2 linked regions of the Paraflavitalea devenefica genome follow. The protein of the gene in region 1 interacts with the protein of each later gene in a pairwise test. Links are inferred from orthologs where the notes say so. Each region holds a gene or a part of one and is shown on either strand. Other genes may lie near its edges.

Region 1 (12,469 bases):
AACTCCGCATTGTCTAAAAAGTTTTTCTGTTCAAACAAACCACGCAAAAATGATTTATACTTTGGCGCTTCATCAAAAGCATACATCCACCTGCAAAAGTTATTAAACCCTTCCCTGGTTATATGATGGCTTTTATGATGCCCTTTTTCATGTTCCTTATTTTTTTGCGTATCCTGTTCCTGTTGCTTTGAGAAGGCTTTGCTGCTCATATATACTTCCCGGAAGTACATTATATTCCAGGCTTTTCTTATAAAGTTCAGTTTAAAGTTTTTGCCTTTGTTTTTCTTTTCAAATTCTTTAAGATAGTCTGTCTTCCTTGCCTTTTGCCATAATTCTGCATAACGTTGTTCGCTTGTTTCTGCATTTACAAGAATGGCTTTAAAAGCAGAAATATTTTCGCTGTTATCTATAGCGGGCGCATATTGATTAAGCAAGCGTCTGGGAAGTATTTTTTTGAACCCGGTCTTTTGTTCGGTGGTAATTGTATCCTGTTCTTGCAGAACACTTACAGCATCTGAAAAATCTTTATGGCGGGCTTGCAAATAATAGGTTAGTAAAGTACTGCCTCTTTCTTCGATTGGATCCTTTTTCAAAGCATGTTCCAGTAAATAAATTACCAATCCCCTTTGCAGGCAAATGATCCTGTTATTACCGGGTAATTTTATATACACTGCATTATTTTCAATAACAAACGGCATATCCCAATCAGGGTATTTTGAAAGATGATTAGGGAAAGTATCGAAATGTATAAGCTTGCCGCCATGAAATTTCAGTTTATCGAAATTGATTGTACCATATTGTTCTTTCAGATATTGCTCCTGCTCTTCCACGGTGTAAAACTGATACATTTTAAACCGGGCATATCCTCCAAAATAATTATGCTCTGCAAGAAATCTTATCGCCAATTCCATAAATCGGTCCTGGTTCCTGCCATAAGTTTGGTACAAGGTGTTATGCTTTATTTTTAGTTTTAGCTCCTCTGTGCGCCGATTGTACATTTCTCCTCCGGCATCTACAATTCTATCAATTTTTGCATTTACTTTTCTAATATTGCTTTGTATTTTTTCTTTTTTTGAATCCTGACTTGTTTTTAATAACTTATCTTTCAATTTTTCCAGCTCATTATCATAGTTTTTCACTTCGTCATGCACAAAAATCTCATATTCGTATAGTATAATTTCTTCGTCTGTCAATCCGCAATTGCGAATGTTTCCTTCTCCCCAAAGCATTTCGTTAGCATATAAGTAAAATTTTCCCTCATTCTTAAAATCAGGGTATAACCTTTCTAATTCAAGTTTTCGAATTTGCCTTTTTAATTCTTCGCATACGGCATTATTTTCATTTTCAAGTTCTTTATTCCATGCAAGCGGATACCTTGAAAGATATTGTATAATATCCCTGAATTTTACCAGGTGGTTTTCATTACTGTCAATATCCTGTCCTTTGAATTTTTTGGCAAAAAGCCTGAATACCTCCAGTTTACTCTCATCCTGCACATTTCCATTTTTCTTGAACCCTTTTAGTTTTGGTATTAACAAATTGGCTTCATTCTTATACAGGAACATGGTCAGCATAAACAAGCAGGCTTCATAACTCAGGTACTTCCCCGCAGGTATTGTAATAAGCGTATGCCTGTGATTTCCAGATCTACCTTCGCCATCTTTATTCAATATCCAGGGTAAGTCTTTTTTCAAATCCTTAAACAATATCCATTCAATCAGGGCGGCCTTGGTTTTAAACTGGTCAATAAAATCCTTGTGCTTTTGCTGTTCCTGCTTTAACTTATTATAGGGGTTCGTATAAATAGTCTGGTAAAATATATTTCGAACAAAATCTATGAGCGCAGATTCATCTGATGGAGAAATAACATCTTCCAATATCTTGTTTTTCTCTTCGTCTGTAAGAATAATATTTTTGTTCTCCGCATTCTGCACTTTAAGTTTGTAGCATGATTGTATAAGCGCCAATTCAAAACTTTCTTTTAGGAAATCAACAACGCGTTTATCAATATTGCTGACTTTTATTTTTTCAAAATCATGCAGGCAATGTGCATTAAGATTTCTAAGGTCATCGATTAACTGCAATAAATAATCTGTCGTATTTTCTGTGAAATTAAACTTGTTGCTCTGTAAAGCAGGAAATGCTGTTGGCAATTCCATTTGAGCATCTTCATCCAGTTGGCACTTGAAAATAGCTTTGGTATTTATTTGCCTGAATGCATGGCCAATAGCAAAATAATGTAGCCTGTTTTGCTTGTTCACCTTGTGCCCGCCTTTTGTTTGGTAATTAATTTTTGCTTTTTCTGCAATGGAGCCCATATATCCTTTGTTACTGAAAATAGCATGAAAGCTTTGGCAAATAAGTTGATGATGAACTTCGGACATAGTATAGAGGGGCATAAAATGTTTTAGGAGTAAATTTAATAATAATTATTTTTTGAACAAGACAACTAAAGGGACAGCTTCGCCCCATCAGTCACAACCTTGTAATCAATCAAACCCTCTTAAATTCTACAAAAACAAATGTTATAACGGAATCGTTCATTGATCCGAAAGCACAAAAAATTATTGAAACATCCGAAGGTGTTTATACCTGTTTTATGGGCAAAACTTACAGGAACGATTCGGGGAACCTCCCAACCCTGCCGGAAAATAGTTTCTTCAAGATGAATGAAATCACCCCCTAAGCATGTCCAACCGGCAAAACATTCGAAGCATCTTCAGCAGGAGGTTCACTACGCACCTTTACAATAGCCATCCCTTTATGTTGCGGTAAATCATAAATATATCCTTTCCGGCTGGCAGCTACATGCATAAACAAAACCCAGGGAGCATCTGTTGCGGGCATGGGTAATTGAAAATGCAGCGGCGTCAATTCCTGCTTGAACAGGATCACTGGCGTACGGGCTGTTGCTTTGCAAACAGTGTCTGCATTGAAATCAGGATACACCGCTGTAACACCCAACTGGTAGCCATCCAGGTAAAGTTTTCGGTCCCACTTAGGATGTTGAAGCAGGGTTACTGTAACATCCAGTGTATTGGCTGCACTAATAGTATCAATTTCAAACTGCCTATGCAGCAAACTGTCCAGTTTGTGTGTTTTGCTACACTCCAGCTTAAGCAGTCCTTTAAAACTAAAGCGCTTATCTTCTTTCAGTTGCTTCCGGAAAACAGACAACAGGTCGGTCCAAAAGCCGCCATCTTTGTGCTCATCACGCACGGCATCAAAAATTAGTTTGGCAGGCCTGTTACTGTTCTGCAGCCGTTCACCGCTTTGAACCAATCCATCGTTAATAGTAACAGGCTTATAAGTACCCCGCGCGGCCCGGGCATGTTCTCCATATCGTTTGCTGTTGACAATAGTAACCCCCATAAGGGTTCCCTGGATCTTAATAAGGGAGGGTCTTAATTTGGCCATAAGGCTTGGATTTTGTAAATTGTTATAGAGTATGGTTTATATGATTAAATATACATATAATATATTAGTCCCATCCGATTGCGGTGAAAAAAGACCATCCCTTCCCGCATCATTATAACAACCTCTCAACGGCCTTCCGGCGACGTTTCAGCGACCTTACAGCGACCTTATAGCGATATGCATCCGTACTTCCTTCGAAGTGAAGCCTCTATACAGCCGTGGATCCTCCCACGCTTGCATAAGCAACCTCAACTCTTTTAGTTTTTTATTGACATTCAATGTTTTATAATTTACCTTGCCTGCATGCCCACCGCCGAGGTTCATGTCCCTACGAACCTGGGCGGAATAAAAGTAGCAAAGCCCGGAAAAGAGAAAGTAAGTTTTCCGGGACGGATAATCAATTGAACACCATGATAATAGATTATGAGCCCATTAAAAAAGGCAGCCCTTACAGACTGCCTTTCAATAATTTATGCATCCACTGTTTAGTGATTGGTGTGCGGTTCGCCTGCAGGGGGTGCACCAGGGCCGGGCGCAGCAGGAGCAGCGGGGGCATCTGTTACATCCACGATTTCCACATCAAACATCAGGCTTGCATGGGGTTTGCCGCCGGGGCCGGGCCTGTCGCCATAAGCCTCAAAGAAAGGAATGTATAAAGTTCCTTTACCGCCCTTCTTAAAGAAAGCCAGTCCTTCATCCCATCCCCTGATCACAGAGCCAGTACCCAGTACCAGTCCATCGTACGTATTGCTTTCAAACTCTTTACCGGTAGGGAACAGTTTACCAACGTACTTAACAGAAAGCTTTTTACCGGAATCAGCCTGAACGCCGTTACCCGGGTCCTTGATCTGTACATACGTACCGTTGGCTGTTTTTTGGTAGCTGATCTTATTCTTAGCCAGGTAGTCTTCAATTTCCTTTACGGCAAGGGGTCTCAGTTTAATGCCTTCTTCAGCCAGCTTTTGTTGTTCTGCCTGCTGACGGGTCTGCTCTTTCATACCTTCCGCTGTCTGGTCTTTCTGGGCCAGGCTGTCAGCAGTGAACACATCCAGTATTTTAAAGGTGATATAGATCTTATCCTTCTTGTGGATATAGGGAGGTAAACCACCGGGGTTCTTTTTAAACAGGGTATCGGCCAGCATTACCACTACAGCGCTATCGCCTTTGCGCAGGAGGGGGAATATTTCTGCAGGGTGGTACATGGGTCCGATGCTGTCAACCGGCGCATATTGGGGCATTTTGCCATAAGTTTCTCCCAGCAAAGTGTCTTTGCTACCACTTTTTATGCGCTGTGAAACGTGAAACTTCATGACCTGCCCTCTTTGTACGGTTTTTCCTTTGCCGTCAGATATTACTTTGTATAACAGGCCGCTGCGTGTTTTCTTAAAGCCACCGCCTGAACATGCTGCCATTAATAGCATGACTGCCAGGCTACCAAGAAGAATCGTTGTTCTTTTCATTTGAGTTAATTGTTTTTTATAGGTCACCTGCCACTTCACCAGCGGCAATTATATAGTGTTCATTAATCCTGTAATTGTAATGCGCTTTTTTTCATGGCTTCGAGGAAGTCCTGCACAGTTTGGTCCAGGGAAGCGCTGCTGCGTCCGCCGGATGCATTATAGTGCCCTCCCCCCTCAAAATAATTACGCGCGAAAGTATTCACATCAAAATCGCCCTTGCTGCGGAAACTCCATTTGCGTTCCTCATCCCGGTCAATGACCAGGGCCGCCAGTTTGATGCCCTGGATGCTGAGCGGGTAATTGACCAGTCCGTCAGAATCGCCGGTCTTGACTTCATAACGCAGCAGGTCTTTCTTGGAGATCGCGATCAGGGCCGTATTGTACTCATAATATATTTCCATGCGGTGCAGGAGTACATGACCGATAAACCGTAAACGGTTTTCCAGGAAGTTATCATAAATGTTTTCGTGTACCTGGGTATGGTTCAGCCCACGCCCTTTCAGGTCCGATACCATGGCATGCACGTGGGCGCTGGCCGCCGGGAAACGGAAAGAACCTGTATCGGCCATTACACCGGCATAGAGGCATTCTGCGATGTCTGTATTGATCTTATCGCCATGGCCGGAGCCGGTAATAAAATCGTACACCATTTCACAGGTAGAGCTTTTGGCCGTATCGCTGATGCCATAGGCAAAGCTGGCTACCTCAGGCTGCTGGTGATGATCAATCAAAATACGGGTACAAGACAAGGACCTTATTTTGGGGGCCATGTTCTTGGTACGCTGTAATACATTGAAATCCAGGCAAAAGAGCCATTCTGCCTGGTCCAGGATACCTTCTGCCTTCTCCCGGTACAGTTCAAAATCCACTACGGTATCACAGCCCGGCATCCAGTTGAGCCACCTGGCCCAGTTGGTGGGTGAGATCACCGTTACCCGGTGTCCGAACTGTTGCAGGAAATGGTAGAGTCCCAGGGCTGATCCCATGGCATCGGCGTCGGGCTTTTGATGCATGGTAATCACCACGGTACGCGGCGTATGAAGTAAAGGATATAATTCCTGGATAGGTTGCATAAAATGGTGGCAAAGTTGCGGAAATAAAGTCCAACGGCCAACTGTTTCGGGTTTAAAGTTTTGAGTTTTGAGTTTCGGGTTTGGGGTTTCGGGTTGCTGCCGCATTTTTTAGCTTCAGGTATACTGGTTACTGATTGGTAAAGCAAAAGAACCCGGAACCCCAAACACCAAACCCGAAACGTTTCTCTATATTTGCGGCCAAAATTGAGTAAAACTATATGAGTAACCGCACGTTTACGATGATTAAGCCCGATGCAATGAAAAATGGTCATGCCGGAGCTATCCTGGACAAGATCACGAAAGAAGGTTTCCGCATCGTAGCCTTAAAGCAAACTAAGCTGAGTGCTGAAAAAGCCGGCGAATTCTATGCCGTACACAAGGAGCGCCCTTTTTATGGCGAACTGGTCACTTTTATGAGCAGTGGCGTTATCATTGCCGCTATCCTTGAAAAGGAAAATGCGGTGGCTGCTTTCCGCAAACTGATCGGTGCTACCAATCCTGCCCAGGCAGATGAAGGTACCATCCGTAAATTATATGCTACTTCTGTAGGTGAAAACGCTGTTCACGGTAGTGACAGTGATGAGAATGCCGCTATTGAAGGCAGCTTCTTTTTCAGCGGACTGGAGCAGTTTTAAGAAGTAAATGGTAAATAGCTAGTGGCAAGTGGGCTTTTGCGGGTATATCCCTGGCCACTTACCGCTAGCTATTTTGTTTTTTATTATGCTTAATTGTTTGCTGATAACTTCCTCCACTCGCTACTCGCCATTCACCACTTGCCTTTTTATCAGTTCTTCAACGGCGTCAACTTATACCCTTTCTTCTTCAGCAGATTGATCACACCCTGCTCACCGGTCAGGTGACCGGCCCCCACAGCAAATAAGGCAGAACGGGGTCCCATGATATCGGGCATGGCAGTTACCCAGCGGCGGTTACGGCCATATAGCAACAGATCCATATATTTTTCCAGGCCCGGATCGCTTTTGCTTACCAGGGAATCCATGCGTTTCAGGTCCTGCTTGCGGTATACATCCACCATTTCGAGGGTTACCTTCTTATAGCTGTCAATACTGTCAATATAGGATACCAGGTCTTTGGCCTGTTTGTCGTAGGGAATGCTATCAAACAGTCCGGCCTGGAACTCCGGTGTTTCCAGCCCTTTGATCTCCTTCTCATACTGCTGGCTTTCCTTCATGATCTGCTGTTCCATGCCATTTTTCTGTCCGTCCTCGCAGGTCATTACCTGCTCTCCGATGAGGCTGGAAACGAAATAAGGCTTAAAACGGCTCATAAAAGAGAGGGGCATGGGTGTTTTATGGGTTTTGAAATAGTTCTCCACACGCGCATACTCTTCCGGGGTCAGCAGGTCCGACAGCTTTTTTCCATCATTCATGCGCAGGTATTTCAGGGCGCTCATCATTTCTGCCAGGTCGTCCATGTCCAGCTCAAAATAGATCACCTGCACATCTTTGATCGCTTTTTTAAGGTTAGGGCTCAGCGTGGCATCCTTATCGCACAAAATATGCATGGTGCCAAACAGGTAGGAAGGCTGCTGCAATCCATTGCCTGAAATTTCCCACAACAGGGTATTCTGCCCCGTTGGCTTAACAGGGCTCTTAGCCTTTGCAGCAGCGGGTTTGGCGCCCATTGTTTTAACCGGCGCAGGCTTTTTCGTCTGGGAATACCCTAAACCGGCCATTGCTACCCAGCAGATCACCATAACAGATGTTTTCACGAACATGATCAAGTGCTATTTTTAATATTTATTAAGATTTTTTTTCGTTAATTGCTGTCGAATAAACCCCTTAGTATGCAACCCTTCCAAAACCAAAGGTATTTCGTACCTTATTCATGCTGCCTGTCCATTCCCAACCAACCACCTCCATTGGCAAAACTAACCAGCCATATTCATATATGCCAATATTTAAATAATTATTCCTGTTAAAGGTTCCTGAATAATAGCGGGACAATTCCTGCGTTATATGCCAGACTATAGATCCGGCAGAGCCTCCCAGGTTCAAAAAACTAAACCCCAAATATGAGAAAAACGCTTGCCCTGATTGCCGTAATAGGGCTTTCCTTGCCGGTTTTTGCCCAACGGGACAAAGACATTCCTGCATTTGGTACTGTTGAGAAGGCAGATCTCCAGTTAAAAGAATGCGATTTTGACAAAGATGCCGAAGCCATGGTGCTGTTCGATGCCGCAGAAGCCTATTGTGACAATATGGGATCCATCGAATTGGTACGCCATATACGGATCAAGATCTTCAAGGATAAGGGGCTAAAAACCGCCGATATACACATTCCATATCATAGTTACCGCAACGATGAAAACATCAAGGGCCTTACTGCCCAGACGTATAACCTGGATGCAGCCGGCAATATCATTACCACGAAGGTGGAGAAAAAGCTGATCTACGAAAAGCCGATTGATAAAAGGTTTTCTGAACAGGTATTTACTTTCCCCGAAGCAAAGGCAGGCAGTATCATTGAATACAAATATACTCATACCAATATTGGCCTCACCAATTGGTATTTCCAGAAATCAATCCCGGTGAAGTACAGCCGGTACCGGGCAGACTTTCCCGAAGAAGTGGAATTTGTTTCCACGCCTATGTGCGTGCTGCCGGTACAACAGAAATCTGAGAACAAGAGCCGGCGGAACATCAAGGTCCTCACCATGTCGAACATCCCGGCCTTGCGGGACGAACCCTATATCACCTGTGAGGACGATTACCTGCAGCGGATCGAAACAAGACTGATCGCCGTTAATCCTCCCGGCGCACCCCGGCGCAGCTTTGTGCGTACCTGGCCACAGATCATCCGGGGATTGATGGAAGATGAAGACTTTGGCATACAACTGAAAAGGGAAATACCCCGCACTGTCGACCTGGACGAAGCCCTTAAAAAGCAGACAGATCCTTACCAGAAAATGGTCACTATCCACAACTACGTGCGGAAGAACATGGAGTGGAACGGGTATGGCAATATCTGGGCGCTGAATGGAGTAAAGAGCGCCTGGAAGGATAAGAAGGGTACCAATGGCGAGATCAACCTCATCCTGGTGAACCTGCTCAAAGATGCCGGCCTGAAAGCATCGCCCCTGCTGGTAAGCACCAGGAGCAACGGGCGGGTAAATACAGGCGTAGCCCACTGGCAGCAGTTCAACAAAGTGCTGGCCTATGTAACGATTGGCGAGAACAATTATATCCTGGATGCCACGGAAAAATACACCCCTTCCCACCTGATCCCCTATGAAGTCATGTATTCAGAAGGGCTGGTGATCGAAAAAATAGATACCTGGGAATGGGGATGGCGTGTATTGTGGGATGAAAAACCACACTTCAAAAAAACGGTGGTGGTAAGGGCCGATGTGGATGAGCAGGGACTTATGAAAGGCGAGACCAGCGTTACAGCCTACGATTATTCCCGCGTTACCTGTATGCCCATACTGAAAAAAGGGAAAGATAAGTTCATAGAAGAATACTTCACTTCCACCGGCTCCGGTATCAAAATAGATTCCCTGCGCATTGAGAATGAAGATATTGACAGCCTGCCCCTGATACAGAACGCATCGTTCAGCCAGCCGGTGAACAGCTCAGGCGATTATAAATACTTTTCCGTTAACTTGTTTACCGGCCTGGAAAAAAATCCTTTTGTGGCAGACAACCGGTTTTCCGATGTTTTCTTTGGCACCAACCAGAATTACCAGGTAGTAGCCAATATCACGATACCGGAGACCTATGAGTTTGAGGCCCTGCCCAAAAGTATACGGATGATCATGCCGGATACCAGCATTTCCATTACCCGCCGGATCAATGCGGAAAAGAACACGCTGGCGGTGCGTATTTCGCTGGAATTTAAAAAACCTTTTTATACAGCAGAAGAATACCCGGATTTTAAGGAATTTTATAAGCAGTTATTCGCCTTGCTGAATGAGCAATACGCGATCCGTAAAAAAGCTAAATCCTGACGTACATGAATGCAACACGCGGTATGATGAACCGGCTATGTCGACATGCAGCATTGATGATCCTGCCGTTATTAGGTTGTATAACAGTATGGGCACAACCGGAATTTGAAACCTGGGCGCAGTTGACGAATGAAGAGCGGGCCATGAAGGTATGCGCCTTCGACAAGGAAGCCGATGCCATTGTACTGATTGACGAAGCCGTATCGGATTATGATGATGACCGTCACCTGATCACCTATCGTCATATCCGTATCAAAATACTGAAAGAGAAAGGGCTTGAATATGCCAATGTGGCTATCCCCTATTATGTACGGAATGATTTTGAATCGATTGACGATATTGAAGCACTGGCCTTCAACTTTGATGCATCCGGCAATCATACCATCCAGCACCTGGAGAGGAAGGCTATTTTTACGGAGTCCAGCAATGAACTGGTTCACCGGAAGAAATTCACTTTTCCTGGCGTTAAACCAGGCAGCATCATAGAATACAAATACCGCAGTACGATGAAGCACTACGGTGGCCTGGATGACTGGCAATTCCAGCAGGAACTGCCGGTAGTGCTAAGCAAGTATACCTTGACCGTTCCACCCAATACGGAGTTTGCCTACATGGTATATAAAAGCGATCAACTGGAAATGAAAGTAGACAAAAAGCCCAGTGAAGGCAAAACGATCTTTGAAATGCGCGACATTGCCGGTCTGCGTGATGAACCCTATATGGATGCCCGGAAAGATTACCTGCAACGGGTAACTTTCCAATTAGCGGCCTTCAACAACAGTGGATTTGGCCGGCAAAAGTATATGACCTCCTGGGATGAGGTAACGCGTGAGCTGAATACAGCTTCTTATTTCGGTGCCCAGATCGGCAAAAACATCAGCGGCACGGAAGAGTTTACCACGCAAATGAAAGCCTTGCCTTCTCCCGTGGAAAAAATGAAGCGGGTATATAATTATACACGTAATTATATGAACTGGAACGGCTATAATGGTTACAGCACTATGGAAGGCGTGAAAACAGCCTGGAGCAAGAAAACCGGCAATATCACTGATGTGAACCTCATTTTACTGAACCTGCTCACGGAAAGCGGGCTGGAAGCTTATCCCATGCTGGTGAGTGAACGACGCCATGGAAAGGTGTTGACCCAATATCCTTTTGTAGACCAGTTCAATGCCACCTATGTGGTAGTGATAATCGGAGATAAAAAATACTTCCTGGATGCTACCGACCAGTTTGGGCAACCGGAAATGGTCCCCTTCCCTATCCTGAATACCACTGCCTTTATTGTACACCGGAAGAAAGGCGGCATTATCAATATCACCGATGAAACGCTTCAATACCGGGAGAACCTGACCGTATCCCTGAAGATCGGCGCCGGGAATGTGATAACCGGCGATGTATATGTTAACAGCACGCATTATGCCCGCACCGACCGGTTACGTTCCTGGAAACGCGGCCGTGAACGGTACCTGAGTGGCTTTCACAAACCGGGCTCTTCTGTTACCGTTGACAGTATTGATGTAAAAAATGTGGAGCAGGATTCCCTGCCCCTGGCCCAGCACCTGCAGTTTAAGGGACCGGCCACTGTGACCGGCGACTATATTTTTGTACCGGTGAACCTGTTCTCCGGTTATGAGTCTAACCCCTTTATTGCCACCAACCGCTTCAGCGATGTCAATTTCGGTTTCCGGCAGCATGTCAACTTCAGCACCTATATTGATATACCGGAAGGATATGCACCGGATGAGTTGCCTAAATCACTCCAGTTGGTGAATGCCGATAAAACGGTGATCTTTATACGGGAGATCTTTCATGATGCCAATACCAATAAAATACTGGCCCGTATACGGATCGAATTTAAAAAGAGCCTGTATAGTGTGGATGAATATGGCGAGCTGAAAGAGTTTTATAAAAAGATGTTCGATCTGTTGAACGAACAGATCGTATTCAAGAAAAAGTAAGGTTATGAAAAAGATACTGTTGTTGACTGCCCCTGTATTATGGTCGCTTCTTTTGCAGGCACAGGTACCCTCCCTGGATGTAACAGCCATACCTGAGCCGGTTAAAAAGAATGCCAATATCGTGAAGCGTTATGAGAATACTTTTTTTGAGATCACGGATATCGACAGGGGCTATTTAAAAAAGCACGAAATATACACCATCCTGAATGCAGACGGTGAATACAAATTATTTTTCTCAGAGCAATATGATAATAAGTTCTTCTTCCTGGAAAGTGTAGAGATCAAAGTATATGATGCGGCGGGCAAGCAGATCAACAAGTATAAGAAGAAAGACCTGATGACCTATGGCGGCAGCGATGACCTTATCAATGACGACAAGAGGGCCTATATAAAGATTCCCGCACCTTCCTATCCAATTACCATCGAGACCGAAGTGGAGAAGAAATATAAAGGCTCCCTCTTCATGCCTGCATACAGCATCATTGTACCGGATGAAGGCGTACAGCAATCCTCCTTTACCGTTAAGGTACCCAAGAGCCTGGACCTCCGCTATAAAGAGCAGGAGATCAAATTGCCTCCTAAAGTAAC
Region 2 (16,773 bases), on another replicon or contig:
CCGAAAGCCAAACCATCTGGAAAGATGTGGAAGGCGTTATGAATGCCGACCCCAAATCCTTCCCCGATGCACAGTTCATCAGCGACCTCAACTATACCGAAGTCATAGAAATGGCCTATTATGGCGCACAGGTCATACACCCCAAAACCATCAAGCCCTTACAGAACAAAGGCATTCCGTTGCACGTTAAATGCTTCCTGGATAAAAACCTGCCCGGTACCGTTATCCATAACAAACCCGTAAAAGGCCTCCCGCCCATCATCGTGGTAAAGCAACAGCAGGCGCTGATACACCTCCATTCAAGGGATTTCTCCTTTGTAGGCGAAAAGCCCGTGGCCGACCTGTATGAACTGCTGGCAGAGATCAGGATAAAACCCAACCTGATGCAAACGGGCGCCGTAAGCATACAGGTATGCCTGGACGATCGTGCCGATAAAATTGAAAAACTGGCCTTCGCTGCTTCGGAGTTCTTTGAAGTAGAAGTGGAAAAAGGACTTACCCTCCTCACCATCCGCCATTACAATGAAGACATCCTGCAAAAAATGATTACCGGTCATACCATTGAACTGCGGCAGCAATCGCCCGAAACAGTACAGGTATTGATGCTGCCCCTCTAATAACCTTCCTATATGCAAACACCCATAGCTTTTTACGAAGAAAGGATCAATCAATACAGCGCGGAACTGGAAAAGCTGAAGAATCGCAGCCTGCTCGTGTCCATTGCCCGGCTGGCCAGCTTCGTGGCCCTGGCCTGGAGCGTATGGCAATGGATACAGGAAGGAAGTACCACCTATAAAATATTCACCGCTGGTTTCCTTGTGTTGTTCATCCTTTTCATCCGCATTGCGCTCACACTAAGTGATAAGAAAAAGCTATTGGAGAAACTACTCTTCCTGAACCGGAATGAAGTGGGCCTATTAAAAAACAAGCCCAACGAATTTGACAATGGTATCGCCTTCACCAATAATGACAACTACACCGGCGACCTCGATATCTTTGGCGCCAACTCCCTCTACCACGGGCTCAACAGGACCACTACCCATCATGGCGCCCAGGCGCTGGCAGGCCTGCTGCAACAGTCCTTATTAAAGAAAGAGACCATTGAACAACAGCAGGAGGCGGTACGAACGCTGGGCCCACAAAAAGAGCTGCGCCAGCTCATCACCGCTCATGGCCTGCTGCATGAAGAAAAGGAAGGCAACCTGCATGACGTAGCTTCCTGGCTGCGTTGGCCGCCCATCCTGCATGGTAAAAAAGGGCCCAATACGATGCGCCTCCTGGTGCCCGCCTTTAACATCGGCAGTATTGTCTTTTACCTGTTCACCGATAACTACCTGCCCCTGCTGGCCGGCTACTTCATCGGTTGGTGCGTTATTGGCGCCTTTGCCAAACAAATTAACCGCCAGCACGCCATGCTGGGCAAAAAACAATCCATCCTCGACCAGTATGCCGCTATACTGAGGTTATTCAATGGAGTAGATAAAGGATCATCCACGCTGTTACAACGGGAACAGGCTACTGCCGCAGAAGCACATCGCGCTATTAAAAAACTGTCCCGCCTGTCAGGCCTCTTTGATCAGCGTATCAACATGCTGGTATTACTATTCCTGAACGGCTTTTTCCTCTACGACCTGCAATGCATGTGGTCGCTGGAAAACTGGAAGGCTACCAACAAAGACCGTTTTGATAAATGGATAGCTTGTGTAGGCGCTATTGAAGTCCTTAATTCACTGGCCACCTTTGCCTTTAACAACCCGGCTTATCACTGGCCTTCCGTCAATACTGCGGGGCTTTCTGTTAGCGGCAAAGGTCTCGCCCATCCTTTAATACCAGCGAAGGAATGCGTGGCCAATGATTTCACCATGGGTGCACAGGAGCAACTGGTATTGGTAACCGGCTCCAACATGAGTGGGAAAACCACCTTTTTAAGAACAGTAGGCGTTAACCTCCTGCTGGCGCAATGCGGCGCCCCGGTTTGCGCCGGAAGCTTTGCCTTCACTCCCCTAAACATCTTGTCCTCCATACGGGTAAGCGACTCTCTGCAGGAGCATACCTCCTACTTCATGGCAGAACTCAAACGCCTTAAGCACATCGTACGCCATGTGCAGGAACAGGGATCGCCTGCCCTGGTGCTCATTGATGAAATATTGCGCGGCACCAACTCGGAAGACAAAACCCATGGCTCGGAAATGTTCATCAAAAAACTCCTGCAGTACAACTGCCTGACCATGTTCGCCACCCACGATCTTTCCCTCAGCAAGCTGGAAGCAGAACTGCCCGGCAGGCTCAGCAACTATTGCTTTGAAAGCATCATCCGTGATGGCGAGCTCATCTTTGACTATACCCTGCAACGCGGCGTAGCCAAAAACAGGAACGCCTCCTTCCTCATGCAAAAAATGGAAATTATTTAACATACAAAATCCCGTCGTTCACATACAACGCCCCCATCCCGCCCTGGCCGCACCTTACTTTAGCAGCCACAAACAACTATTATGAGATCAAGCATCATAGCCTGCCTGTTAATGGCATGGCAGGCAGGCGCCTATGCCCAGGTAGGTATCGGCACCACCAACCCCAACCCCAGCGCCGCTGTGGATATTGCATCAACAGATAAAGGATTGTTAATCCCCCAAATGACAGCAGCCCAGCGTACAACGATTACCAATCCTGCTACCGGGCTGCTGGTCATTCAAACGGATGGAACAGCCGGCTTCTATTACAATGCCGGCCCCCCCGCTGCGCCCAACTGGCTCAACCTGAGTACCTATACACTGCAGCAAAACATCAATACCAATGGAAAATACATTTCGGGCGATGGCGGCGATGCAGGTCTGCAGGCTTCACCAGGTGGGATGTTGGTGGGTACCGGCCCTTACACGGGCGTCAATACAAACAGGACATTCAACCCCGGCTCCTACCTCATCTGGGCGCCGCATAAAGGGGCTTTCCGGGCCGGTCAAATGACCAGCCCACTATGGAACGATGTGAATGTTGGCCGCTGGTCGGTAGCTATGGGACACAACGCACAGGCCACCGGCGATGCATCGATAGCCCTGGGATTTCATGCAAGGGCCGCAGCCAACTACTCAGTGGCCATAGGTTCCAATGTAAATACCAATGGACATGCCGGCTCTTTTATCTTAGGCGATGCCCACATCTACGGTCCCTTTTGGAATACCGCCCCCAACCAGATGCTCATGCGCTTTGCCGGCGGATATCGTTTACATGCAGGCCCCAATACGACGGCAGCCCTGAGCATCGATGGCTCCGGCCGGGTAGGTATTGGTAAAGATAACCCAACGGAACAGTTGGATGTAGCAGGCAACATCACCTATTCAGGCACCCTCAACATGGGCGTGCAAACCGTTTATTTTGATTACTCTGTAGGCGGCAACACCAGGGCCACCATTCCCTGTGCCTGCCCCTCAGGTACAAGACTCATCGGCGGCGGAGGGGGTCACCGGGATTCGAACAGTGCTGCGCGGGATATCACCGTTAATTACAGCGCCCCCAGTACCGCGAACCCCAATACAACCTGGCGTGTGATTGTTACCAACTCATCCGGCAGCTCCAGAGCTATCCGCGTATATGCCATCTGCGCCAGAGTACAATAGTCGTCAGCCTTTCCCATCATCAGCCATCAACTTATATCATGAAGCAATATATCTTATTCAGTAACCTGGTGATTATTTCCTTGTCCCTGCAAGCACAGGAGGCGCTCTACATAAAAAGTGGAACTGCTATTACCATACAGCATGGTGCAGTAGTCTCCGTGAAAGGGAACCTAACCCTGGAAAATGGCAGCACACTCACCAACCAGGGCGCTATCTACATTGGTAATACAGCACCGGGAACAGGCCACCTGACCGACCTTTCCGCAACAGGTGGCACCTACGGTACCGGCCGGTTCATCTTCAATGGTACCGGCAATCAAACCATCAGCACGCCGTATACCTTTTCACGGCTCGAAGTCAATGGCGGCAGCCTGGAACTTCAAAGCAATATCAGCGCGCAGAAATGGTACCTGCAAAAAGGTTACGTCACTACCGGATCCTTTACAGCCATTGCCACCGATCCTTCGGCGCTGGCCGTGGAAGCCGATCCCGCCAATCCCAACTTCAGCCAGGGCTGGATCAATGGTACCCTACGCAGGTACATCACGCCCGCTGTTGTCAGCAGCTACCAATTCCCGGTAGGCAGCACTACCCGGTCCAACATAGCCGTGCTGAATAACCTCAACACGGATCCGCTCACCGGCCTCACCTACCTAGATATATCCCAGGCGCCCAAACCCGGCACCGATGCCGGTTTAATAATTACAGAAGCCGGCACGCACTATGTGTCGGTAGCGCCTGAGGGTGTATGGTACATCAGCAGCGATGCGGCGCCCGCTGGTGGCAAATATGATCTGTCTTTATACTTCAATGGCTTCGCTGGTCTTACCGATAACCTGTTTGGCATATTACAACGTCCCGCAGCCAGTACAAATGGGGCCGACTGGGTACGCCCGGCCGCCGCATTAGCCACCCTGAACACGCCCGGCCGCACAGTAGCCGGCGGCTTTGCATCCCGCCATGGCCTGGCCTCCTTCGGGCAGTTTGGCATTGGCCTTACCGCCAGCGCCCTGCCGGTAACCCTGGCCGGCTTCAGGGCCTTCCGCCTCAATACAGCAGTTGTTCAGCTCGACTGGGAAACCGCTACCGAACAAAACAACAAAGGCTTCGATGTGGAAAGAAGATGGCAAACCGAAACCAGCTTCAAAGCCGTAGGCTTTGTACCTTCCGGGGCGCCGGGTGGCGCCAGCAACCAATTGCTGCGCTACCACTATACCGACCCCAATAACTACAAGGGCATCTCCTACTACCGGTTAAAACAAATTGACCTGGACAACAGAAGCGTTCATACGCTCATCAGGGCAGTAAAAGGTACCGGGGAAAATGGCGTTACCGTCGTGCTCTGGCCCAATCCCAACAAAGGGCAGTTCAGCATCCGCATAGATGGCAATACCCAACGGCTGCCGGCTTACATTACCGATCTCAATGGACGGACCATACAGCAGGTATTTATTACAGAGAACACCCCTGTCAATGTAAATGGACTTACCGCAGGCACCTACATCATCAGCATTCCCGACGCCTTCGGCCCCGGTGAAGCTTTCCGGGAAAAAGTGTTAGTGGTAAGATAAAATTGTCTTAAAAAACGATTAGAGAATGATGTTAGTACGGGTTTTACCCCCTGAAAGCTGTAATTTCAGGGAGTTTGTTTTCTCCGCAGTGTCTCCCGAAGGGGACGCTGCGGGATTTGTATTTATTACCTAACATCAACTCCCCGTTTTATGAGAACCTTATTCATGCTATTGGTTACAGCCTGCCTGTTCACCAATAACCTGTTGGCCCAGTCACCTGTTACTTTCACACCGGAAAAGCCGAAGCCCGGCGAAAAGATCAGTTTCACCTACGATCCGGCTACTACCGTACTGGCAGGTACCGTTGATATGGAAGCCTATGCCTACCTCATGGAAGGTAATCTCCCGGTAGTACAGCAAATAAAACTTACCAGGAACGGCGCTGCCTACCAGGGGCAGATCACTACTACAGATACTACCCTCGCACTCTTCCTCACGTTTGTGAAAGGCGATACCTGGGATAATAATAAAGATAAAGGCTATTACACTTACCTGTATGCGTCGGATGATAATCCGCTGCCAGGCGCACGCAAAGCCATTGGTCAGAATGCAGTGTATTACGGGGGACTGTGGAGATTGGAAGCCGATGTTACTACCAGCTTCAACCTGGTAAGAGAAGATTTTGCACTCCATCCCGCACTCAGGGGAAAATATACCTTCGACTATTTCAATGTACTGATGCAGTCCAAAATTGAAAGCGATAAAACACAGCTTATAGCAGCGCTGGAAAAAACACTATCCAATCCGGGTGCCAACGAAAGTGACCTGCAAACAGCTAAAGATTTTTATACCCGCTTAAAAGATAAAGACAATACAGTACGGGCCGATTCATTGATAAAGGCCCGCTTCCCGCAAGGTAGCTGGGTGAAGAATGAAAAGTTCAATTCGCTTTCCACCATTAAAGAAACGGCTACAAGAGAAGAAGTATACAATAAATTGCTGGCTTCCTATCCACCTGCAACGAAGGCAGACTCAGCCCGTTTCACCAACCTGGCCTACCAATTGGCCCTCGCTTACGTAAAAGAAAAGAACTATGACAAGGTAAAACAATATGCAGCCCTGGTTACAAACAAGAACACAAGGGCCAACCTGTATAATTCAGTGGCATGGGGCCTGTCGGGTGAAAGTGTATACGCCCGGCCCGTAGATGCCAAAACAGGTAAAGAATTTTCGGCCATGAGCTTGCAACTGGTGCAGGAAGAAATGAATACTGGCGTGGGCAAACCAATCTATTATACCAGCCAACAATGGAAGGAGCTGCAACAACGTACCTACAACATGTTTGCAGATACCTATGCCTTGTTATTATACCACCTTAAAGATTATAAAGGAGCCTATACCTACCAGGAAAAAGCGGTAGCAGGTAATAAACGGAGTGATGTATCTATGAACGAGGCATTTGCCGTATACACGGAAAAAGTAAAAGGTCCCAAAGCAGCACTCCGGGAACTGGAAGGTTTTGTAAAGGCCGGCAAAGCTTCCGCTAAAATGAAAGAACAATTCAAAAAACTATACCTGGCAGATAGCAAAACAGAAAACCAGTGGGTAGCTTATATAGAAGAACTGGAAAAAGATGTCAAAGCAAAGGAACGTGCCAAACTGGCCAAAGAAATGTTGAACGACCCCGCTCCTGCCTTTGCACTGAAAGACCTGAGCGGCAAGGATATTTCACTGGCCGCATTGAAAGGGAAAATAGTGATCGTGGATTTCTGGGCCACCTGGTGCGGTCCCTGTCTGGCTTCCTTCCCGGGTATGAAGATGGCTGTGGAAAAATATAAAAACGACCCGGATGTAAAATTCGTATTCATTGATACCCGTGAGTCTGGCGACCGGGAAAAGATCAAAAAGGACGTAACTGCCCTGATAGAAAAGAACGCTTATCCTTTCCACGTATTAATGGATTATGACAGCAAAGTGATAGAGGACTATAAAGTACAGGGCATCCCTACCAAATTTATCATTGATAAAAACAGCATCGTTCGTTTCAAAAAAGTAGGTTTTGGCGGCACCGCCGAAGGTGTAGTGGATGAGATCACCAACATGATTGAACTGGCCAAAACAGGCAGCAACACCGATACCAAAAAAGGTTTCTGATCAATTATATGCAGGCTCTGCGAGGCTTGCAGCCTCGCAGCCCTATTCCAGGGCCTCCGGCCCTATCCAGGCAAACGCCCACTCACCACTCACCATTCACTACTCACCACTTTTCCCTACATTTGACGCCAAAAATCCGGTATGGAGGTTAAAATAGATGAAAGCTGGAAAAAGGCATTGAAAGACGAATTCAGCAAGGACTACTTTGGAGAGATCGTTGGCTTCCTGCGCATGGAGAAAGCCGCCGGCAAAACCATCTATCCGCCCGGTGGTCTCATCTTCAACGCTTTTAACCTTACGCCTTTTGACAAAGTAAAAGTGGTGCTGCTGGGACAGGATCCCTATCACGGGCAGGGGCAGGCACACGGCCTTTGCTTCTCCGTACAGGACGGTATCAAACCGCCGCCTTCCCTCGTCAACATCTACAAAGAGATCAACAAGGATATAGGATTGCCCATTCCCAATCATGGCAACCTTACCAAATGGGCGCAGCAAGGGGTCATGATGCTGAACGCTTCCCTTACTGTACGCAAAGGAGAACCTATGAGTCACGCCCGTATTGGCTGGGCCGATTTCACCAATGCAGTCATCCGTAAAATATCCGACCAGAAACAGGGCGTCGTATTCCTGCTCTGGGGCAAATTCGCACAGGAGAAACAAGTGCTCATTGATGAAACCAAACACCGGATCTTAAAAGCAGCCCACCCCTCGCCGTATTCAGCAGATGCAGGCTTCTTCGGCTGCCGGCACTTCTCCCAAGCCAATGAGTACCTCATGAAGGAAGGCCTCGACCCGATCGACTGGTCGTTGTAACGAAAGCTGATCTATATTACGTTGTCATTTCGAACCCTACAAGGGTGAAACATTACATTCTTTTTGTCATTTCGAACCCGCCATGCGTCCCTGCCATATCAGCAAGCAAAACGGGCGAGAAATCTGCTATCGAAGCAAAAGGTTATCGAAGCAAACGCCCATTCCCCACTCACCACTTCCCACTTGCCATTTTCCGTATCTTGCCGCCTTATGAAGTTCATCAAAGAAATATTGGGCCGCCTCTTCGCCGTTTGGGCCATCATCGTATTCATCATCACCCTCCTGGTATTCCTGATACCTTTCCTCCTGTTTGTTTATCCTTTAACCGATCCTGCAAAAACACACCGGTTTAATATAGCCTCCAAAATATGGATGGGCATTTACCTGCCCCTTATAGGCTGCCCCCTGAGGGTACGCGGAAGAGAACATTTTGCGCCTGGACAGAATTACATCGTAGTATGTAACCACAACTCCCTGATGGACGTACCCATCTCCACACCCTTTATCCCCGGCGGCAACAAGACCATTGCCAAAATTGAAATGGCCAAAATACCATTGTTCGGCATGATCTATAAAACCGGGAGCGTGCTGGTAGACAGGAAGAGCGACAAAAGCCGCAAGGAAAGCTTTCCGGCCATGAAGAAAGTGCTGGGTATGGGACTGCACATGTGTCTCTATCCCGAAGGCACCCGCAATAAAACCGATCAGCCGTTAAAATCATTTCATGATGGCGCCTTCCGCCTGGCCATTGACACCCGCAAAGCCATCATTCCCGGCATCATCTTTAATACCCGTAAAGTACTGCCTGCCAGCAAACCTTTTTACCTCATGCCCCACCTGCTTAAAATAGATTTTCTGCCGCCCATCCCCGTAGAGCCTCAGGATACCGTGGAGACCTTAAAAAACAAGGCGCATACAATTATGGCGGCCTACTATCAGGAGCATTCAAAAAATAAGTGAACTCAGCACTTGAGTGAAGGTTTCGCGTTCCGGGTTTTGTGTTTCGGGTTCTTTCAGTGTAACAGAGTGATTAACTTCAACATTCATGTACTTTACAGTAGTATTATTACGTTGTTTCAAATAATGAAGTATCCCAAAGCGCGGCAGCAACCCGAAACTCCAAACGCGAAACCCGAAACCATTACTGCCCATAAAAATACCGCGTCCTGTTAATCCGCAGGTCGCGCAAAATACCACTCTTGGGATTGATCGTGATATTGAAAGTGCGGATAAGCCCCACAGGCGTAACATTGATGGACAACTGCCAGCAGTGCAATTCGCGTGAAATGAACATCGAGAGGGTTTGTATAGAGGAAGATTTGAAATCGTAATACGTATTCATACCCACCTTCCATTTGGGCGTAAGGTTGAAATCGCCATTCAGGCTCAGGTTGGCATTCGTTTGGGTTTCCCAGCCAGAATAATCAGCTTTAAAATTACGGGTGAAATTGAAAGAGAACGACGTATTCAATGACCAGGGAATATTGAAATCGGCAAATTCTGCCGCATTCCGCTGCACATAAGCAAGCTGCTCCATTTGCTCCTCCGGCGTCATGGGGGGCAGGTTCTGGTTTTCAAACTGGTCCTCTTTTTCAGCCGCTTTCTTATCATCCTTGGGCTTGCTCTGGAAAGAAGTAGAGATCGCTATATTACCGCTGGTAATACGTCCCAGCGAAAGCCCACCGCCTTTCCAGGCATACTCATTAATCCGGTCACCCCGCGCATTTACCTTATAAGGGTCCAGGTTGGCGCCGGCGGTAATATTGATCTTCTCAAACAAAGTACTCCGGAAATACAGGCTGATATTGGACAGCTTAAAAGAATCGGCCAGGAAATTATAACCACCGTTAAAACCGAAACCATCTATCAGGCGTATCTTTTTAATCCCACCATCAGCCGTATCTTTTTTGGAACGCACTTTGGCCTCCAGGTTATTGTCAATACCAAAGCTGATACCGCCAAACTCCCCTTCGCCAAAAGGCCCGAAAATAGTGCCTTCATAATAAGAGAACCGGTATTTCGTACTATCAGCACTAATCATTGTGGTATAATAATCCTTTTTGGCCATATCAGGCTTATAGCTGATCGAAAAAGTAGGCCGTACTACGTGGCGGATAGCCCTGAGCGCACTGTTCTTACCAAAATTCTCAAACTTGCCGAAGAGAGCTGTACTGATGCCCAAACTAAAAGAGATATCCTGCGAGGTAAAAAAGCCCTTTTGGATCAATGTATCTACATCCTGACCTGCTGAATCCCAATAACGGGTAAACTTCCGGGAATACCATTTCTGCTGGTAGCTGATACCGGGCGATACCTGGAAAGGCCCCAGGGAAGGCAGGGAAAGCTGAATAGGGATATTGTGCTGCGCGCCCCATTGCATCGTATCAACAAGTTTGCTGAGACTGAAGTCCTTCTCATAAATACTGATCTGGTTGGCCACGTTGGTATTTAATCCTATCCCCAGCTTTTCATACCATTTTGATTCACCGACCGGTTCTTTAGGCGCCAGCGGATAAAAAGTGTTCACGGTAAATGCCACATTGGGCAGGTTCATATTGATCAGCGTCGTCGTATTATTCTGGCTGTGGTTGGCGCTGGCAGTCAGGTTAAACATCGTGCCCCATGTTTTCGAATACGTAATAGAAGAGTTCAGGTTATTCTGGTAATTACGCATGGGGTTATTCGTCACATACTGGTTGAATTTGGACGAACCGGCATTCACGTTGGCGCTGAAGGACTGGCCTGGCCTGGCGCGGCTGTCAACCGTATGGCTCCAGGCTATATTAAACGTTTGGGCGGTTGTAAACTCCTGTTTGGCATCATCACTCAATAGCCGGGTACTTTGGTACGACAGGTTCAGCGTACCATTATAACGATAGCGCTTGCGGTAAGTAGGTGTTACAAAAGCCGCCCAGCCGCCATAAGAATAAATATTCGTGCGCAGCGTCACATCAAAATAATCATTCAATACCTGGTAATAACCCAACCCTTCCAGGCCCAGGCCAAACTGGTCGCTGGCAGTAAACTGCGGCGGAAGCAGGCCCGAATGCCTGCCCTGCGAAAGCGGGAAAAATCCAAAAGGCAGGTAGATAGGCACGGGTACGCCTTCAAACTCCGGGTGTATAGGTCCCGTTACAGCCAGTTTCTGACTCACCATCTTCATCCTGGGCGTGCGGAAAGCAAAGTGGGGCGTATCGAGATTACAGGTAGTAATAAGACCCCGGGCAGCAAAATATTCAGTGGGTGATACCTTCTTGATCTTTCCTCCCTGTACAAACATCTCCCCTTGCGCCGTGATCGTAGACTGGGTGATCCCCTTCTGCGTCTTTGTATTAAAACGCATAAAATCAGCATCCATCTTCGTATCATTCTGGATCATCCGGGGCCGGCCGATAATATTTCCCGCCGAATCGCGCCGGAAAGTGGCCACTACCTCATTCTTCTGGTTGTCCATTTCAATACTGTCGGCCGTAAGGTCCATATCCTTATACTTCACATTGCCCTTACTATACAGGATGATCTTTTTAGTGGGCACTTCCAGTACAATAGAGTCGGAAGCAGAATAATGCACCGGGGCGTCCAGCGAATCCTTCGACATCTTCACATCGAAAGTATCCCGCTGAACAATGGAGGAATCACGTACAGCAGGAACCGTATCTGTCTTGGGTTTCGTTGTATCCTGGAAAGCCGTTAAGGAATTCCCAAAACTGGTATTGGATGAATAATTACCCAGCACATTCATCGTTAATAACAACAATGAAAGCAGTAATACCGGCAAGGGAAGTTCTTTTAGGCTATTTTTGCGTCCGTTAATCATATGCAGTGGTGGGCAAAAATAGTTATTAATGCATTAAGATTATGTGAAGATTGGCAGGCCCATAAAATCATAACAAAATATGTTTAAAAGAATTACAGGCATTATAGTTTTTGCTGTTTCGAGTTGCTTACTCATCGCGTTCACTGGCAAAAAACCCGCTCCACACAAGCAAAAACCTGTATTGGGCACCATCATCATAGACCCCGGCCATGGTGGTATGGACCCCGGCACACTGGGGGCTTACTCCCGGGAATCCCGCGTGGCCCTGGCCGTCTCCCTCAAACTGGGCAAAGCGATCAAAGCAGCATTTCCCGATAGCAAAGTCCTCTTCACCCGCACTACCGATATTTTGTCCGGTAATGTAAGAACGCTGAAAGAGTCCTACTATTACAGGTCCGACTTCGCCAACCAGTCCAACGGCGATCTCTTCATCAGCATACATTGCAATATGGTGGGTAAAAAAGCGGGGGGCTGGTATGAGAAAAAGATCGTGTCGTACAAAAATGTAACCACCGGCAAAGGAAAAAAGAAAAAAACAAAGAAGGTCCCTGTCTATAAATCTTATTACGTAAAAAATACCCATAAAGGAACAGAGACCTATATCTGGGCAGCCGACCGCGTAGGCTTCAAAGGGGAAGCCATCAACCAGCGGCAGGAAGAAAGCGGTGAAAAGAACGACAGCTCCCTCAACTTCGACATGAGTTCACCGGAAGCCCGCATCAGGGCGCAGTTATATGAAAAGAAATACTTCAGCAAAAGCCTTCTGCTGGCCAACTTTGTAGAAGAAGCCTTTGAAAAAGGAGGCCGTAAAAGCTATGGCGTCAAGCAGCGCAATGAAGAAGGCATCTGGGTGTTACAGGCCACGGGAATGCCCAGTATACTCGTAGAGACCGGTTTCCTTTCCAATACAGAAGAAGAAAAATACCTCAACAGTGAAAAAGGACAGAACGAAGTAGTTGCCGCCATCATCACCGCCCTGAAAAAGTACAAAACCGCCCTCGAAGCCACCAAATAGCTAATATTAACGTATTAATAAGCATCTACATCCGTTATTTTTGCATCTTTCCTCGTAGCTTAAATTAGAAGCCGGATTGTAATATGATAAAAAAAGTCACCTGTTATCTGCTGATCGCTACAGTGTTTACGGTACTGACGTCTTTCTATACGAAACCCGTAGGAGCAACACAGAAACCTGTGATCAGGACCATTATTATAGATGCAGGCCATGGCGGCTCCGACAATGGCGCCCGGGGCGATTACTCTTTTGAAAAAGACATCTGCCTCGACGTAGCCCTGAAACTGGGCAAAAAACTGGAGCAGGAATTCCCGGATATCAAAGTCCTCTATACCCGCACCAAAGATGAATATCCTTCTATCAAGGCAAGGGCCGACTTTGCCAATGCCAACAAGGGCGACCTGTTTGTATCCATTCACGTAAATGCAGGCCCGCCAATAAAGCACTCCAAATTTGCCGGGTATAAAACACAAACCTACTATACCGGTAAAGGTAAAAGCCGTAAAAAACGCACCCGCCGCGTGCCCAGGTACAACATATACTATACCGAAAACCCTTCCAATGGCACCGAAACCTATATCTGGGCGGCCGACCGTACAGACGCAAAAGGAGAGTTTATAACCGACCGCCTCTCCGAAGAAGTCAACGACTCCACCGAATATGCGCCCGATATCAATGACCCGGAATTCAAGGCCAAATCATTGCTGTGGACCAAACGCTTTTTCGACAAAAGCCTGATGCTTGCCACCATGGTAGAAGAAGAATTTGTGAGTGGCGGCCGGGTAAGCCGGGGCGTAAAACAACGGAATGAAAAAGGCATCTGGGTGCTGCAGGCCACTGCCATGCCCAGTATACTGGTGGAAACCGGGTTCATCACCCATCGCCCCGATGAAGACTACCTGAACAGCAATAAAGGCCAGGAGGAAATAGCCAGCCACGTAATGGCCGCCATCAAACGCTATAAAGCGGCTACTGAAGGCACTCCTGCCCCAAAACAGGGGTTTTAAAGGGCCCGGAAGCAGGGAACCTGGCTTTTTCTGTGGTAGAGTTTGTATTTTTCAGACTTCATACTTCATACTTCAGACCTCGTAATTCCTTATTTTTGTTGATAATATACTTTTTTAAGGTCGGCCTTGAAAAGTATCATTTCACACCAAACAGCCCGTAAATGAAAATTTCGAATGAAACCAAGGTAGGCGCACTGACTGCTATAGCTATTGTAATACTGATTTTGGGCTTTAACTTTCTGAAAGGAAGAAATCTTGCCGACCGGAGTGATAAAATATATGCCGAATTCCCCAGCGTAGAAGGCTTGCAGGTTTCCAACCCGGTATTTATAAAAGGGCTCCAGGTAGGGAAAGTCTATGCCATGAAGGAAAAAGACGAAAACCTTTCCGGTGTCATTGTTACCATCAGCCTGAACAAAAGAGTTAACATTCCCAAAAACTCTTTGGCTACCATTGGCAGTGAACTACTGGGTACCAGCTCTGTTAAGATCAACATGGGCAACAGCCCCACCTACATACAGGATGGTGATACCCTTTCCACCATGAAAACCCTGGGCCTGGCCGATAAACTGCAAAGCAGCCTCGACCCTACCCTGGCCAAGGTCAACAAAACCCTGGAATCCCTTGACCTCGTTTTGCATAACCTGAACAGTACACTGGACCCCAATACCAAAAACAACCTGCAGTCCATCATTGCCAACCTCACCAACTCCTCCAAATCACTGGAAAAATTACTCGATGCACAGACCGGTATGCTGGCCAAAACACTGGCCAATACAGAATCTGTTACCGGCAACCTGGCAAAGAACAATGACAAGATCAATGCAACGGTTGATAACCTGGAAAAAGCAACCGGCAAACTGGCCAATGCAAAATTTGATGAAGCGGTAGCCAGCCTTCAGAGCACCATGGCCAAACTGGAAGCCACAGTTGATAAAGTGAACAGCAACCAAAGCTCACTGGGCGCACTGTTAAATGATCGCAAATTGTACGACCAGCTATTACAAACCAATCGTAGTTTGACTACCTTGCTCGACGACCTGCGGATGCATCCAAAACGCTATGTAAACATCTCTGTATTTGGAAAGAAAGACAAAAAAGGTCCGCTCATGTCACCTATATATGATTCTACTTCTACGAAACAAGGAAACCAGTAAGATGTTAAGGGTTATCGGTTTGCTCGTATTACTGGCATTTGTGTGCTCAGGCATTACTGCACAGGTAACACCTGTAACGCCGACTCCTGCACAGGATACAGGCAGCAAAAGAATGGTAGAGATCATCCATGCCGATGTTATACGGACAGAAATAAAAGATTCTGTCACAGAACTGAAAACGCTGGCGGGTAAAGTACACCTGGTCCAGGGCAAAACACACTTCTTCTGCGACAGTGCCATCATCAACAGTTACACCAAAATAGTAGAGGCCTTTGGCCATATCCATATCAACGATGCCGACAGTGTGCATACCTACAGTGATTACCTCATCTACTACTCGAACACCAAAATGGCAACGCTGAAAAAGAATGCCAAACTTACTGACGGTAAAACGACGCTGCTAACGGATGAGCTGCACTATGACGTCAACCAGAAAATAGGCGAATACTTTAATGGCGGGCGGGTACTTAACAACAAATCTGTACTTACCAGCAAGGAAGCCACCTATTACGGCGAACTGAAAGACGTTTACTTCAAGAAAGATGTAGTACTCACCGATCCCCAGTACCTCCTCAAATCAGATTCACTGCTCTACAATACCACCACTGAAATTGCCACTTTTATTACACAGACCTACATTGAAGACAGTGCGAAAAGAAAGATCACTACGAAGGAAGGATATTATGACCTGAAGAAGGGCAGTGCCACCCTGGGCAAGCGCCCCATCATTGAAGACACCAAGGCAAGAACAAAAACGATTGCCGATATTGTGGAAACGGACGACTCCACCGGCATTACCACACTCATCGGGCGGGCAGTGCATATAGACAGTGCGCAGGGAGTTTCTTTGCTGGCCAACTTTATACGGACCAACAAAAAGGAAGAAACGCTTTTTGCTACCCAGCATCCGCTCATGATCATCAAGCAGGACAATGATTCTATTTATGTAACAGCCGACACCCTCTTCTCCGGCAGGTTAAGTAAACTGAAAGCGTTGCAGGATTCCCTCGCCAGTAAAGACTCGCTTGCAGGCAAGGATACGCTCCTCACCAGGAGTCAAACCGATACCATCAGGAGAGCTGTCACCATCAATATCCAGGACAAGAACAAGAACGATAGTGCCGACCGTTACTTCCAGGGTTATCACCACGTACGTATCTATTCCGATTCCCTGCAGGCAGTGGCCGATAGTATGTTCTATTCAGGCGCCGACTCCATATTCAAGCTGTTCACAGATCCCGTTGCCTGGGCCAATGACAGCCAGATCACCGGCGATACTATGTACCTCTATACAAAGAACAAGAAGCCGGAAAGGCTCTTTGTATTTGAAAATGGCTTTGCGATTAACAAAGCCGGCAAGGACATGTTTAACCAGCTCAGGGGCAACCGGCTGAACGGTTACTTTGTTGATGGCAATATTGATTACATGCGCGCCAAAGGCAATGCGGAAAGTGTGTTCTATGCAATGGATGAAGACAGCGCGCTGGTAGGCATCAACAAAGCATCGGGAGACATCATAGACCTGCGTTTTGTGAACAAAGAGCTCAACAAAGTAGTCATCATCAGCGATCCCAAGGGAACCATGTTTCCCGCCAAACAGGCCACCGAACAGGATAAAGTACTCCGCAGCTTCAAATGGCTGGAAGCCCGCAGACCCAAGACAAAGTTTGAACTATTCGGAAACT

The links.
Region 2: the proteins of HB364_RS25725 (region 1) and ung interact in binary tests that used the Escherichia coli proteins (3 or more experiments, as listed by UniProt). The link is inferred for Paraflavitalea devenefica from one-to-one orthologs.

The regions. Positions count from the first base shown.
Region 1 is NZ_JAARML010000005.1:220,257-232,725, reverse strand. What follows is about bases 5,016-7,876. They hold HB364_RS25725 (nucleoside-diphosphate kinase), read left to right. Parts: upstream 5,016-6,168; coding sequence 6,169-6,585; downstream 6,586-7,876. Other genes in these bases: HB364_RS25720 (TraB/GumN family protein), read right to left, coding at 6,735-7,688; HB364_RS25730 (DHH family phosphoesterase), read right to left, coding at 5,016-5,950. Also shown: HB364_RS25745 (hypothetical protein), read right to left, coding at 1-2,318; HB364_RS25740 (hypothetical protein), read right to left, coding at 2,683-3,417; HB364_RS25735 (FKBP-type peptidyl-prolyl cis-trans isomerase), read right to left, coding at 3,903-4,877; more of HB364_RS25730, read right to left, coding at 4,940-5,015; HB364_RS25715 (DUF3857 domain-containing protein), read left to right, coding at 7,986-9,920; HB364_RS25710 (DUF3857 domain-containing protein), read left to right, coding at 9,926-11,881; HB364_RS25705 (DUF3857 domain-containing transglutaminase family protein), read left to right, coding at 11,886-12,469. UniProt on the Escherichia coli protein: Major role in the synthesis of nucleoside triphosphates other than ATP. The ATP gamma phosphate is transferred to the NDP beta phosphate via a ping-pong mechanism, using a phosphorylated active-site intermediate.
Region 2 is NZ_JAARML010000006.1:212,422-229,194, forward strand. What follows is about bases 6,436-9,256. They hold ung (uracil-DNA glycosylase), read left to right. Parts: upstream 6,436-7,420; coding sequence 7,421-8,092; downstream 8,093-9,256. Other genes in these bases: HB364_RS28390 (TlpA family protein disulfide reductase), read left to right, coding at 6,436-7,279; HB364_RS28400 (lysophospholipid acyltransferase family protein), read left to right, coding at 8,303-9,052; HB364_RS28405 (putative LPS assembly protein LptD), read right to left, coding at 9,234-9,256. In the rest of the region: HB364_RS28370 (aspartate kinase), read left to right, coding at 1-617; HB364_RS28375 (MutS-related protein), read left to right, coding at 630-2,411; HB364_RS28380 (hypothetical protein), read left to right, coding at 2,493-3,614; HB364_RS28385 (T9SS type A sorting domain-containing protein), read left to right, coding at 3,653-5,185; more of HB364_RS28390, read left to right, coding at 5,336-6,435; more of HB364_RS28405, read right to left, coding at 9,257-11,870; HB364_RS28410 (N-acetylmuramoyl-L-alanine amidase family protein), read left to right, coding at 11,989-12,924; HB364_RS28415 (N-acetylmuramoyl-L-alanine amidase family protein), read left to right, coding at 13,008-13,931; HB364_RS28420 (MlaD family protein), read left to right, coding at 14,093-15,088; HB364_RS28425 (OstA-like protein), read left to right, coding at 15,090-16,773. UniProt on the Escherichia coli protein: Excises uracil residues from the DNA which can arise as a result of misincorporation of dUMP residues by DNA polymerase or due to deamination of cytosine.